Regions from separate parts of the Intrasporangium zincisolvens genome, predicted to be linked through region 2. Evidence: riboswitches for the same ligand, from Rfam matches in the RefSeq annotation. Region 2 holds a riboswitch; each other region holds the start of a gene.
The links. A riboswitch is a leader RNA that binds a small molecule or an ion and turns the genes downstream of it on or off. The one in region 2 is predicted to bind cyclic di-AMP.
Positions count from the first base shown of each region.

Region 1: another riboswitch for cyclic di-AMP. It lies ahead of RY076_RS14630 (C40 family peptidase); the one in region 2 lies ahead of RY076_RS01850 (CHAP domain-containing protein).
Region 3: another riboswitch for cyclic di-AMP. It lies ahead of RY076_RS09115 (C40 family peptidase); the one in region 2 lies ahead of RY076_RS01850 (CHAP domain-containing protein).
Region 4: another riboswitch for cyclic di-AMP. It lies ahead of RY076_RS11880 (C40 family peptidase); the one in region 2 lies ahead of RY076_RS01850 (CHAP domain-containing protein).

Region 1 is NZ_JAWIIL010000005.1:70,924-74,122, forward strand. It holds gene RY076_RS14625 (LuxR C-terminal-related transcriptional regulator) at 46-1,044, shown strand; cyclic di-AMP (ydaO/yuaA leader) riboswitch at 1,220-1,358, shown strand; gene RY076_RS14630 (C40 family peptidase) at 1,362-1,961, shown strand; gene RY076_RS14635 (MarR family winged helix-turn-helix transcriptional regulator) at 1,983-2,477, opposite strand; gene RY076_RS14640 (glycosyltransferase family 2 protein) at 2,906-3,199, shown strand, end outside.
Region 2 is NZ_JAWIIL010000001.1:403,799-406,997, forward strand. It holds gene RY076_RS01840 (potassium channel family protein) at 1-256, shown strand, start outside; gene RY076_RS01845 (GNAT family N-acetyltransferase) at 266-841, shown strand; gene RY076_RS01850 (CHAP domain-containing protein) at 956-1,708, opposite strand; cyclic di-AMP (ydaO/yuaA leader) riboswitch at 1,804-2,008, opposite strand; gene RY076_RS01855 (alpha-mannosidase) at 2,299-3,199, shown strand, end outside.
Region 3 is NZ_JAWIIL010000003.1:127,915-131,113, forward strand. It holds gene RY076_RS09110 (FBP domain-containing protein) at 54-551, opposite strand; cyclic di-AMP (ydaO/yuaA leader) riboswitch at 1,003-1,139, shown strand; gene RY076_RS09115 (C40 family peptidase) at 1,143-1,742, shown strand; gene RY076_RS09120 (CapA family protein) at 1,780-3,199, opposite strand, start outside.
Region 4 is NZ_JAWIIL010000003.1:733,940-737,138, reverse strand. It holds gene RY076_RS11890 (carboxymuconolactone decarboxylase family protein) at 1-373, shown strand, start outside; gene RY076_RS11885 (DsbA family oxidoreductase) at 381-1,073, opposite strand; gene RY076_RS11880 (C40 family peptidase) at 1,185-1,934, opposite strand; cyclic di-AMP (ydaO/yuaA leader) riboswitch at 1,937-2,139, opposite strand; gene RY076_RS11875 (metal-dependent transcriptional regulator) at 2,391-3,092, opposite strand; gene RY076_RS11870 (MFS transporter) at 3,111-3,199, opposite strand, start outside.

The DNA of each region.
Region 1 (3,199 bases), on a different contig from region 2:
TCACCGACCGGACGTCGGCGGTCGGGGTCAGGGGGAGGAGCGGTCATGGCGCTGTCCGATGCCGCGGTGCGGGCGCTGCGCCACGCGGACCAGATGATCCGCGAGGCCGAGCGCGGCGACGTGTTCACCGTCTACGACGCCTGCCGCGCCGCGGTGGGTGCACTGGCGCCGGTCGACGACTTCTACGTCGCTCTCGTCCGGGAGCGGGACCGGCGCATCTCCTACCCGTACATGTTCAGCAACGGTGCCTACGAGGAGACCGGCACCCTGACCTACGGCCCCGGCGGCGTGGTCGCCTGGGTGCTGGCCTCGCAGCGGCCCTACCGCCACCGCGACGACGGCGGGGCGCTGCTCAACCGCGGGGTCCGCTTCGGCGACGACGACCTGTCGGCCGATGCCGTCGTCGTGCCGATGCTCGGCGAGGACGGCGTCGTGGGGCTGCTCGGCGCCCTTTCGGACACACCCGACTCCATGGGCGACGAGGTCGTCACCGCCCTCGAGTGGCTGGCCGGGCTCGTCCTGGACCGGGTCCTCGCGGCCCGGCCGGAGCGCCGGCTCAACCTGCCGCTCGTCTACCCCGAGCTCGAGGACTCCGGCCGCGCCGGCGTCCTCATGAGCGTCAACCGGACGGCGACGGCCCTGACCGAGATGGCGGCCGAGATCGAGGAGGTACGGCGTCGGCTGGCCCAGGATCCCTCCGACCCGGCGGTCCAGGACCGTCTCGCGGCCCTGGGGCGCCGGTGCTTCGAGGTGCAGGCCTCCCTCGTGACGCGTCTCGGCCACCAGGCCGGCGACGACCCCGAGGCGGGCGACCGCGCAGCCGCGGCAGCAGACCCCCTCGAGGTGCTGTCGCCGCGCGAGCGGGCCGTCGTCGAGATCGTCACCGGGCCGGACGGCGACCCGGGCAACGCCGGGGTCGCGCGGGCCCTCGGGATCGGCACCGCGACGGTGAAGACCCACATGGCCTCCGTGCTGTCCAAGCTCGGCCTCCAGCACCGCAGCGAGCTGCGCTGGCTCGTCGGGCGGGTCGCGCCTCCGCGCTGACGCATTTCGCCGAAACGCGGACAGGGCTGGCACCCCGACCTACTCTGGTTCGGAACCCGGCCCGGCAGGCCCGCCACGACGCGGAGCCCAGGATCCCGGACCGGGTGACATGACGCCCCGGCACGACGTCGGGGCGGCGCCCCGGTCCGCCGAGTCCTGTCCGCCGGGGGCGCGCCTTCATACCTCACCGGACAGGAACGGGGGACCCACTCGCGTCCGGCCCTGTGCCGGACTTGGGGTGAAGCCGCCATGCGCGGCCGGGCATCTTCCGCCCGAACCCGACAGCTCACCTCGCAGGCGTGGGAAGGGAATTCGCCATGCCCGCCATCGCTCGCACCCCTGCGCGCCAACCTCGCTCCCGCCTGGGCGCCGGCCTGCTGCTCGCGCCGCTGCTGGCCGTCGGCGCACTCGGTGCCGTCGCCGCATCGCCGCCCACGCCGGCCGGCCACCTCGACACGAGTGCCCGCGAAGCCGACACGGCGACCTGGGCCAACGCGTCCGACGCCGCCCAGGACCGCGACCGCGTCGACGTCCGGCTCTCGCTGGCCTCGACGGCGGCCGTGCCGCTCGGGACCCGGGCCGTGCGGGTCGCGGCCGCCCAGAAGGGCAAGCCCTACCGCTGGGGCGCCGCCGGCCCCACGGCCTTCGACTGCTCCGGGCTCGTGCACTACGTCTACGACGCGCGCCTGGCCCAGGACCTGCCGCGGACCGCGAACGCCCAGCGCCTCGACACGACCCGCGTCTCGCGCTCGGGGGTGCGTCCGGGTGACCTCATCTTCTTCATGCGGTCCGGGAAGGCCTACCACGTCGGCATCTACGCGGGCTCGGGCAAGGTGTGGCACGCCCCCAAGCCGGGCAAGCGCGTCGAGCTGGTCCGCATCTGGACGAGCGGCTGGGTCGCCGGACGCGTCCGCTGAGCCCGACGCGTCGGCGGTGGGTCAGTGCCGCCGGCGCGTGCCGCGCGTGCTCGGTCCGGCGGCGTGGATCTCGGCGGCGACGCTGCGCAGGGCGTCCGCGATCGTCGTGAGCACCTCGGTCACCTGGGGGAGCGTCGCCGGGTCGAGGGTGTCGAGGGTGTGCGGCATCCAGTCGCGGACCTGCCCGACCTGTGCCATCCCGGCCTCGGGGATGCGCACCGTGCTGCGACGCCGGTCGACCTGGTCGGGCACCCGCTCGATGAGGCCGCGTCGCTCGAGCCGGTCGACGAGGGTCGTCGTCGAGCTCGTCGTCAGGCCCAGCGCCTGGGCCAGCTCGGTCTGGCCGAGGGAGCCGCGGGCCAGCAGGTAGCTGACGGCGCGGCTCTCGTTGACCGTGAGGTCGAGATGCGCGGCCGCTGCCAGGCGGTAGTGCTCGCCGGCGAGGATCAGCTCGCGCAGGGCGGCGGTGGCCGCGGCGCGGTCCTGCGTGCTGGTCTGCGTACGGGTCGGCGTCATGGAGCCAACCTAGCGAGAGGCGGCTCGATCATCGACCAGGTGGACCGACAAGTGACGTGATGGTCGAACTGCTTGATGATCGCGTGATTTGGCCCTATCGTGGGTCGTGCAGCGCCGGGGGCACCCGGGCCGTGGCCGCGGTCCGCGTCACCCCTGGACGCGAGGTCGAGCAGCGTGCTTCGTGTCCGCGGCGCTGCGGCACGTCACCGGGGGCCCGAGGTGGCGGGCGCCGCCTCCCCTCGCGAGGGCGGCGCCCCACCTCGGGCATCGTCGTGCGCGCCGCGCCGTGCGCGCCTCGCCGTCACCGCGGTCGAGGACCCCCTGCCCCTCCAGTAGTCTGGTCGCCGCTCGTGACGGGGGACGCGAGCGCAGCCCGAGCGCCGGGACCACCCTCCGGCCCGACGACCAGAGGACAAGGACCCGCCAGCGTGGACGCGTCGACGCAGCTGACCCCACCGGTCAGCGTCATCATGCCGCTGCTCAACGAGGAGCGGCACCTGCGCGACGCGGTCGCCATGATCCTGACGCAGGACTACTCAGGCCCCATCGAGGTCGTCCTCGCCCTCGGCCCCTCGACCGACCGCACCGACGAGGTCGCCGACGCGCTCGCCGCCGAGGACCCCCGGGTGCGGCTCGTGCGCAACCCGAGCGGGCGCACCCCCGACGGTCTCAACGCCGCGATCGGCGCGTCGAGCGGTGAGGTCATCGTCCGCGTCGACGGG
Region 2 (3,199 bases):
CGAGGCGGTCATCGGGCAGGTCTACCTCGTGACCTTCGTGGCGATGGTCGTGTCGCGCTTCGCCGCCGAGGCCCCGGGCAGCAACCGACGCCGGCGGCGCTGGTTGTCGGAGGAGCCGCAGCCCGACGAGACACGTGCAGGCGAGGAGGAGGCCCGCGAGCCGCGGGCCGGCGAGCGGCTGCGCGGGGGACAGTCGGGTGAGGGCCGGCCGGGCGAGGGCCAGCCGGATGACGAGCGGCCGGGCGGCGCGCCCTAGCATCGCGACATGCCGACCGAGAACCCGCCGCACCCACCCCATCCGGGGCGCGCCTCCCGGGTCGTGCGTGACGCCACGGCCGCCGACGCCGCCGACTGTGCGCGCATCTACCGGCCCTACGTCCTCGACACGGCCGTCACCTTCGAGCTCGAGCCGCCGGCCGAGGCAGAGGTGGCGGCCCGGATCGAGGCCGCCGTCGCGACGCACGCCTGGCTCGTCCTCGAGGACGGCGGCGAGGTCGTCGGCTACGCCTACGGCGGGCCGTTCAAGGCCCGTCCGGCCTACCGCTGGTCCTGCGAGGTGTCGGTGTACCTCGACCCCGCGAGCCACAGGACCGGTGCCGGCCGGGCCCTCTACACGGCACTGATCGAGCGGCTCACCGAGCGCGGCTACCGGATGGCGGCGGCCGGCATCGCCCAGCCGAACGAGGCGAGCAACCGGCTCCACGCGTCCTTCGGGTTCGAGCCGGTCGGTACCTACCGCAGGGTCGGCTGGAAGAACGGTGCGTGGCACGACGTCGCCTGGGTGCAGCGGTTCCTCGGCGAGCCGCACGTCGGCCCCGAACCGCCGCCCGAGCCGCGCTGAGCCCATCGGCCTGCAGACCAGGCCGGACCGCCCGGGTGGCGGCCTCGGACATGCAGAGAGGGCGGGGACGACACGAAGTCGTCCCCGCCCTCTCTCGCGGGCGCACCGGTCAGGTCACGGCGCGTAGATGTACTTCATCCCCGCCTTGTCGGTGACGGTGCGGGTGTTGTAGTTGTACGGGCCGGCCATCGCGTTCATCTCGATGATGGTGACCTGGTCGCCGTTGACGGCCGTGACCCAGGCGACGTGCCCGACGCTGCCCGAGCCGTTGACGCCGGGCTGCATGACGACGATCGAGCGGGTGCGCGGCGTGCCGCTGACGGTGTAGCCGGCGGAAGCGGCGCCCGAGGCCCACTCCATGGCGTTGCCGGTCCAGCCGCCGGGGTAGTAGCCCTCGGACTGGTACCACTTGTTGAGGGCGCCCCACGTGCACTGGCCAGCGGTGGCCCAGTTGTGCGACGAGCGCATGCCCGACGACGCGCTCGGGACCGAGCCGTTGCTGTTCGACTTGACCGAGACGGTGCTGCTCAGCAGGGACTGACGCGAGGCCTCGCGGGAGGCCCGCTCGGCAGCGGCCTTGCGGTCGACGGCGGCCTGGCGGGCCTTCTCGACGACGACGTCCTCGATGACGGCCGGCTTGGCCTTGGCGGTGCGCTGCGCGACGGCCTGCTGCACCTGCGGCTGGAAGCCGATCTTCGACAGGGCCGTCGAGGGGGCTGCGGCTCGCGTGGCGGCCGGGCCGACGACGGCGGGGGAGCCGAGAGCGGTGACGGCACCGTTGGCGGCCTTGGCCTCGTCGGCGCTGGCCGGACCCGCGAAGGTGGCGAGGATGCCGCCGGTGGCCGCGACGATGGCGGCGCCCTTCATGGCCGGCTGAGCCGACTCACGGGCGAGAAGCTTGAGTTCGTTGAGGGGATTGTGGCGTCCTGGCGCACGGTGGCGCCCGCGGATGATCTCAGTCATGTACCTCTCCGCGCCTACGAAGTTAGCTGTCGGGTTCGGGCGGAAAGGTGCCCGGCTCCCTCCCGTGCCGTGTGTCGTGCTCGGCCCGGATGGGTACTTCACCCCAAGGACGTCCGGAGTCGTGGTGCCGGACGCCCGGAGAAACGTGTGGTTCCTCCGCTCCTGTCACAAGGTCTGATCTCACGTTCAAGGCGGTGACAGGACTAGGCGGTCCACCTCGTACGCGCCCGGCCAGGGGGGCCGGACTCCCGGAACTGTAGACGACTCAACCGGGCAATGTCACGCCGAGGTAACGGGGGCGCGTCGGATTCGTCCTTGAATGAGTGCATGGGCGGCCTTTACCTGGCCTTTACCGTGGCCTGATTGTGACGCAGGTCACACTGGGGTGTGGCCATTCTGCCTTCACGGGGTCATGACGTCCGGTAAAAGCCGGCGTCGCGGGTGTGTCGTGCGGGAACGGCTCGCGGCAGCCCTCGTCTGGCTAGGGTCGACGCGTGTTCGACGACAGCTCGCACGTGCTCGCCCGCTCCCGCCGTGTGCTCGCCGAGCACGTCCTTCCTGCGGTACACCGCGACCGGACGCCCCTCGCGGTGTCGGCCTGGCACGCGCCGGGCGAGCCGGTGCCGGTCGCCGAGGCGCTGGCGGCGCCGCACGAGCCGGTCGGGCCGGGCACGCCCTGGGGTGAGCCGTGGTCGACGTGGTGGTTCGAGATCACCGGGGCAGTGCCCGACGCGTTCGCCGGGCAGTGCGTCGAGGTGGTCGTCGACCTCGGGTTCCGCGGCGAGGGGCCCGGCTTCCAGGCCGAGGGCCTGCTCCACGACGCCGCCGGCACGCCGCTCAAGGGCATCCACCCGATGAACCGCTGGTACCGCGTCAGCCCCGACGCCGCCGGCGGCGAGCCGATCCACCTGCACCTCGAGGCCGCCGGCAACCCGGCCGTCATGGAGCACGGCTTCCGGCCCACCGGGCTCGGCGACCTCGCGACGGCCGGCGACGACCCGCGCTACGTCCTCGGCCGCATCGACGTCGCCGTGTTCGAGCCGGAGGTCTTCGGCCTCGCCATGGACCTCGACGTCCTCGTCGACCTCGCCGGCGAGCTGCCCGAGCGCGACGCCCGACGCCTCGAGGTGACCGCCGCGCTCGACGACGCCCTGGCGGTCCTCGACGTCCACGACGTGCGCGGCACGGCCGTGGCGGCCCGGGCCGCGCTCGCCGAGGTCCTCGCGGCGCCGGCCGCGACGAGCGCCCAGCGCCTCACCGCGGTCGGCCACGCCCACATCGACTCCGCGTGGCTGTGGCCGGTGCGCGAGACCGTGCGCAAGTGCGCGCGCACCTTCGCCAACGTCACGGCCCTCGCCGCCGACTACCCCGAGCTGGTCTTCGCCTGCTCGTCGG
Region 3 (3,199 bases), on a different contig from region 2:
CGACCGTCCAACCCGCCACGCCCCGACGTGCGGATGCCGGGCGGGCTGGGAGGTCAGCCGTGCCGGACGCGCCGCGCGAAGGCCGCGGACCGCGTCCGCAGCTCCTCGACGCGCCGGTCGACGAGGGCGTGCGGGTCGAGGCCGCCCTCGAGGGCGTTGGGCAGGCGCCGCACGTGGGTGGAGCAGCTGAAGTCGGCGTGCACGAGCGTGCCGAGACTGTTGCCGTCACGGCCGGCGGCGCCAGCGCGGCGGGCGACGAACAGTGACACGTCGCTCGTGGCGAAGACGTCCTCGCACCACGCGCACATGGCGCTGCGGCCGCCCTTCTTGTCGCTCGCGCGGAGCACGAAGCCGATCGGTTCGTCGTCGACGGGGACGACGACGTAGGCCCGCTGCGGGTTGCTGCGGTCGGTCCAACCCAGGTAGTCGAGGGCGTCCCAGTGGTCGATGGTCAATGACTCGAAACGGTTCGGCAGCGGAGCCTGCTTCGCCTCCCGGCGCGAGCAGTTCACGAGCGATGCGCGGATCTCGTTCTCGGACAGTGGTTTCACGGTGGTTCCTTCATCGTGCGCGTGCGGGCACGACCGGATGACCCGGCCGGCCGGGTGGATGGGGGAGAGGTTCAGCGGTGGAACCGGTCCGCTGAGCAGGCCATGCGGCCACCCACCTCTCCGCGGGGGTCTCCCGCTCACGACGACACGACAACACGACGGCCCCGCATCCGCGTTGCGAGGCGTCGTCCATGGTGCGACGGATGCCTGCGTCGGGTCCACCGGGTTTCCCGCTGTGGCGTTTCCCGCACGGAGGCCGACTCGCCGTAAAGGCGACGAATCGGGCTGTCGTTCTGTCGACTTCGCACCGAATTGGGCTGGCAACTGTTGACCAAGGTGGGGACCTGCCATTCTCCCGGCTCCGAGTGTCTGTCACCGTCGACTGGAGTTCATCGCCCGGGGTCTTCCCCGGGCGGCCCGCCGGGCGCCGAATCCTGTCCGCCGGTGGGGCAGTCGGGCAAGACCGCGGACAGGAACGGGGGACCCACTTCCGGGCCGCACAGCCGGCCCTTGGGGTGAAGCCGCAGCAGCGGCCGGGCATCTTCCGTCCGAACCCGACAGCTCACCTCGTAGGCGTGGAAGGGATCCCCCATGTCCACCACCCCTGCACGTCGCATCTCCCTGTCCTCGCTCGCCCTCACGCCCCTGCTCGCCGGCGCCCTCCTCGTCGGCACGGGCGGGGCGCCACCGGCCTCCACGACGGCCCCGCCCTCCGCGGCCGGGGCTGCCACGACACCGGCCACCGGAGCCGCGCCCGGAACGGGCGCCACCGGTCGGTCCGCCACCGCGGTGCGCACCGTCTCGGTCGCCTACCTCACCCCGACCGCGGTCTCCATCGCCCGTGGCCAGAGCGCGGTGCGGATCGCCGCCGCCCAGCGCGGCAAGCCCTACCGGTGGGGCGGCGCCGGGCCACGGTCGTTCGACTGCTCCGGGCTCGTCTACTACGTGTACAAGAAGCGGTTGCACGTGCAGCTGCCGCGCACGGCGAACGCCCAGCGGCTCAAGACGATTCGCATCGCCAAGTCCAGCGTCCGGCCGGGAGATCTCATCTTCTTCATGTCCCACGGCCGGGCCTACCACGTCGGCATCTACGCCGGACACGGCAAGATCTGGCACTCGCCGCGGCCGGGTCAGCGTGTCAAGCTCCAGAAGATCTGGACGTCGCAGTGGCGGGCAGGCCGCATCCGCTGATGACCGCTCGTCGGTCGACATCCCCCTCACCGACGCGTCAGCGACGGTAGTCGACCGACGAGTACTTCAGGACGCGCTGGAGCACGTACCGGCCATCGCCCTGCGGGTCCAGGAGCGCCGGGCGCGCCTGGCGGATCATCACCGTGGGGCGCATCCGGACGTTGACGAGCGTGGTGCCTCGGAACGAGAGGTCGAGGATGATGCCCTCCTGCGTCTCCTGCCACCAGCCCTGGCCGAACAGGTAGTTGCCGGGGCTGGACAGGACGACGCCGACGCCGCCGGCCGCACGCCTGCCGAGCAGCAGTGGCCCGGCGACGTGGGTGCCGGAGCCGATGACGTGGTCGCAGCCGGCCTGGGCGAACCAACGAACCTGCTTCTGCTGCAGGGGCCAGAGGTCGTCGTGGTACTCGGCGCCGCCCCACCACTGCGGGTTGCACACGACGAGGTGGGCACCCCCGGCCCTCGCGCGCTTGACGCCCTCGACGATGTTCGCCCGGGTGATCCAGGGGACTCCGGGCGTGGTGCGGTCGGCGCGGGCGACGCCGGCGACGTCGTTGACGGCGACGAACCCCACGCGGAGGCCGGCGACGTCGACGAAGGCCGGGCGCAGCGCCTCGTCGAGGTCCATCCCGAGCCCGGTGCGGGGGATGTGGTACTGGTCCATGAGCCGGAGCGTCGAGCGAATGCCGCGAACTCCCTTGTCGCTCATGTGGTTCGCAGCGAGGTACACGACATCGAGGCCGAGCGTGTCGCGCCAGCGGGGGAGGACCGCCTCGGGCACGCTGAAGACGGTCGTCGTCCCGAGCTGCGGCGTGTAGTCGCGGTCGGCGACGATCGGGCACTCGTGGTCGGCGATCGCGACGTCGGACTGGCGCACCACCCGTGGTGTCGCGCCCCGGTTGCCGGTGTCGACGGGCTGCACAGTCCGGTAAGGCCGCTCGTAGGGCGGGTCGACGACGGCCGGACGCGCGTACCGCGCGGTGCCGCCCTCGAAGACCCAGTCCCAGCCGCGGCCGCGGGCGACGGCCTGCGTCGCGGCCCCGCGGTCGGAGCACAGGCTGCCGAGGTTGGTCATCGTCCAGACCGTCGAGGCGTCATAGGCCGTCCAGCGCGGGTCGAGCGCGCCCGACGCCGAGGAGGCGCCGGTCGTCGCGGAGCCCGAGACGGGGTAGCGCAGCGCGCGGGCAGCCTTGTCGCCGAAGAGGTCCGGGCCGAACATCCCGTACGGCCCGGGGCCTGCGATCGAGAGCACCTTCGTCGCTGGTTCGACGAGCCCGGGTGGCAGCAGGGCGACGCGTCCGGGGGCGGCACGCACGACGTCGACGATCCGGGCGGCGTCGGTGCACGGGCCGCGCGGGCTCATCACCGGGCGCGACACGGTGACCCCGCACGGCACGACGAGCGAGCCGCGAGCGGCGAGCGAGCGCAGCTCGTCGAGCGTCACGGTCGCCTTGAGG
Region 4 (3,199 bases), on a different contig from region 2:
GCTCGCGTGGGGCAACCGCCTCGCCGGCGAGGCCGGACCCGACGTCGCCGGAGCCGTGCTGAGCGGCGACGACGCGGCGCTCGACCCCGCGGACGCGGTGCTGGCCGCGTGGGCGCGCACGGTGGCGCGGGACGCCAACGCTACGACCCCCGCCGATCTCGAGCCACTGCGTGCGGCCGGGTTCGATGACCGCCAGATCTTCGCCATCACGGTCTTCGTGGCACTGCGCCGGGCCTTCTCGATGGTCAACGCGGCCCTCGGCGCGCAGCCGGACGCCCAGCTGCGCTCGGCGGCCTCGACGCCGGTCGGCGCCGCGGTGTCGTTCGGCCGCCCCAGCGCCGGCGCACCCTCGGCCACGAGCGTCGGGGACTGAACGAGCCCTAGGCCCGGTCACCACCCTGCACGGCCACCCCGCGCAGCAGCGCCAGGTACTCCTCGACCGGGCGAGTCCCGGGCACGGCGGCAAAGCCGTTGGCGAGAACGAACGGCGTCGCCGTGATGCCGAGGTCCCGGGCCTGCTTCTCGTCCGCCCGGACCTCGCCGGAGTAGTGGTCGGACGCAAGGACCGCGGCGACGCGCCGCTCGTCGAGGCCGCACTCGGCGCCGAGCCGCTGGAGCACCTCCGGCTCGTCCAGCGGCAGGCCCTCGCGGAAGTGCGCGGAGAAGAACCGCTCCACGGCCGCCGACTGCAGCGCCGGGCCACCCAGCTCGCGCGCGAGGGCAACGAGGCGGTGCGCGTCGAAGCTGTTGGCCGTGACGGCGGAGTCGAGGTCGAAGACGAGGTCGTCGGCCTCGGCCACCTCGTGGGCGTGCGCGCGTAGAGCCCGCTCGGCCTCGGCCTCCTCGTCGGGCCGGGAGCCGATCCGGTCGGGGACCGGCTCGTTGCGCCGGGCCGGCCACTCGGGGTCCAGCTCGTAGGCGCGCAGCCGCACCGTGACGTCGTGCGGACGCTCGAAGGCGTGGATCGCCGCCTCGATCCGGCGCTTGGCGATCCAGGACCACGGGCAGACGAGGTCGGCCCAGACGTCGAGCTCGATGAGGGTCGTGGACTCTGCAGCAGGCTGGACGGTCATCACCTCATCCAACCACGGCACTGACCTCGGGCGGCCACCCCGAACGACGTCGCGCCCCCACCCTGGTGGGTGGGGGCGCGACGGAGGTACGTGGCGTGGTGCGGCTGCGACTCAGGCGCGGCCGTAGCCCGACGGCGTGGTCCAGATCGAGTGGTAGCCGATCGTCGTGCCGGGACGCTGCGCGTCGATCATGACGCCGGGGCTGACGTAGATGCCCACGTGGTAGGCGGGCGAGCCGAAGAACACGAGGTCGCCGGCGCGCGGGTTGCTGACCGACGTGGTGAACGCCTGCTGCTGCGACGCGGTGCGGGGCAGCGAGACGCCGGCCTGGCGGTAGACGTACTGGACGAAGCCCGAGCAGTCGAAGCCCGACGGGCTCGTGCCGCCGTAGACGTACGGGACGCCGAAGTAGGACTGGGCGATGCCGACGATGCCGGACGCCGTGGGCGCCGGGTCGAGGGACACGCGGGAGGCCGAGCGGGACGCGCGGTCGGCCGCCTGCTGGCGGGCGTCCTCCGCGGCCTTGGCGGCGGCGCGCTCCTTCTCGAGCTTGACGTCCTTGATGACGACCGGCTTGACCGTCGCCTGCTTCGCGGCCGGCTTGGCGTAGCCGATCGAGGAGAGGGCGTTGGTCGCCTTGAGCGTGCCGACCTGGGGACCGACGACCGACGGTGCCGCGGTGCTCGAGCCGTCGGCAGCGCTCGCCGGACCGGCGAACGTGGCGACGAGGCCGCCGGAGGCAGCCACGATCGCGGCACCCTTCACGGCGGGCTGAGCAGACTCCTTGGCGATGAGCTTGAGCTCGGCGATCGCGTTGAACCGCCCGGGGGCGCGGTGGCGCCCGGTAACGTTCTGAGCCACGTTTGACCTCTCGACGCCTACGAGGTGAGCTGTCGGGTTCGGGCGGATTGAGGTACTGCTCGCCCGGCCTTCGCTCGGACCTTGCGGTCCACGGAGGGCTTCACCCCGAGGACGTCCGGAGACGCCCGAAGGTGGTTCCCCCGCTCCTGCCATGCGGATCGTGCAGGGGCCCCGGGTCGATGGCAGGATTAGGCGGTTCGACCCGTGGCACTCGCCCGACGGGGAGAGCGAGCGGGGCTCACGCTACCCAAGATCCTCGCGAGTTGTCATCCCGAGAGCCCGCCGATTTCCACGGATTTTTCACCGGATCATCCGAGGCCGCCCGAAATCCCCACAGTCCCAGCACAATCCGACGGGGAGAAACGGGCATAACGGACAGGCCGGACGCGTCCGTCCAGTGAGCACGCCCGCGGGCGCACCCATGGCCCGGGCCGCCGGCCCGGCAGCGGGACCGGGTCAGGCGGCCTGGCAGAAGACGTGGACGGCCACCTCGTCGGGCAGCGACACGCCCTCACCGGCACCGGGGGCCTCGCTCACGGCGACGACGCGGCCGCCCTCGCGGACGACGCGGACGCGCGCCCCCGGCAGCACACCGGCGGAGGTGAGCAGGGCCAGCGCCTCGGGGTCGACCTGCACCGGCTCGCCGATGCGGCGGATCGTCACGACGGCCGGCTCGGCGCCCGCCGCCGTGGTCAGCGCCGTCAGCCCGGTGAGGAAGCCCGACGCGGCGTCCTCGGACACGCCGAGCTCGTGCAGGCCGGGGATCGGGTTGCCGTACGGAGACTCGAGGCCGCCCTCGATGAGGCCGAGGATCTTGCGCTCGACCTTCTCGGACATGACGTGTTCCCAGCGGCACGCCTCGTCGTGGGCGTACTCCCACTCGAGGCCGATGACGTCGACGAGGAGCCGCTCGGCGAGGCGGTGCTTGCGCATGACGCGCGTGGCGAGGAGCCGGCCGTGGTCGGACAGCTCGAGGTGGCGGTCGCCGGACACCGCGACGAGGCCGTCGCGCTCCATCCGGGCCACGGTCTGCGACACGGTCGGGCCGGAGTGGCCCAGACGCTCCGCGATGCGTGCGCGCAGGGGGACGATGCCCTCCTCCTCGAGCTCGAAGATGGTGCGCAGGTACATCTCGGTGGTGTCGATCAGGTCCGTCACGGTCATACCTTCTCAGAATCAGGACGCCTCGGGCGCCGCCCCTCCCGCCGCTGCTTCCGCCGCCCTTCCCGCGGCTCCTCCCGCGGTGCCGGCGTCGCGCCCCCGCA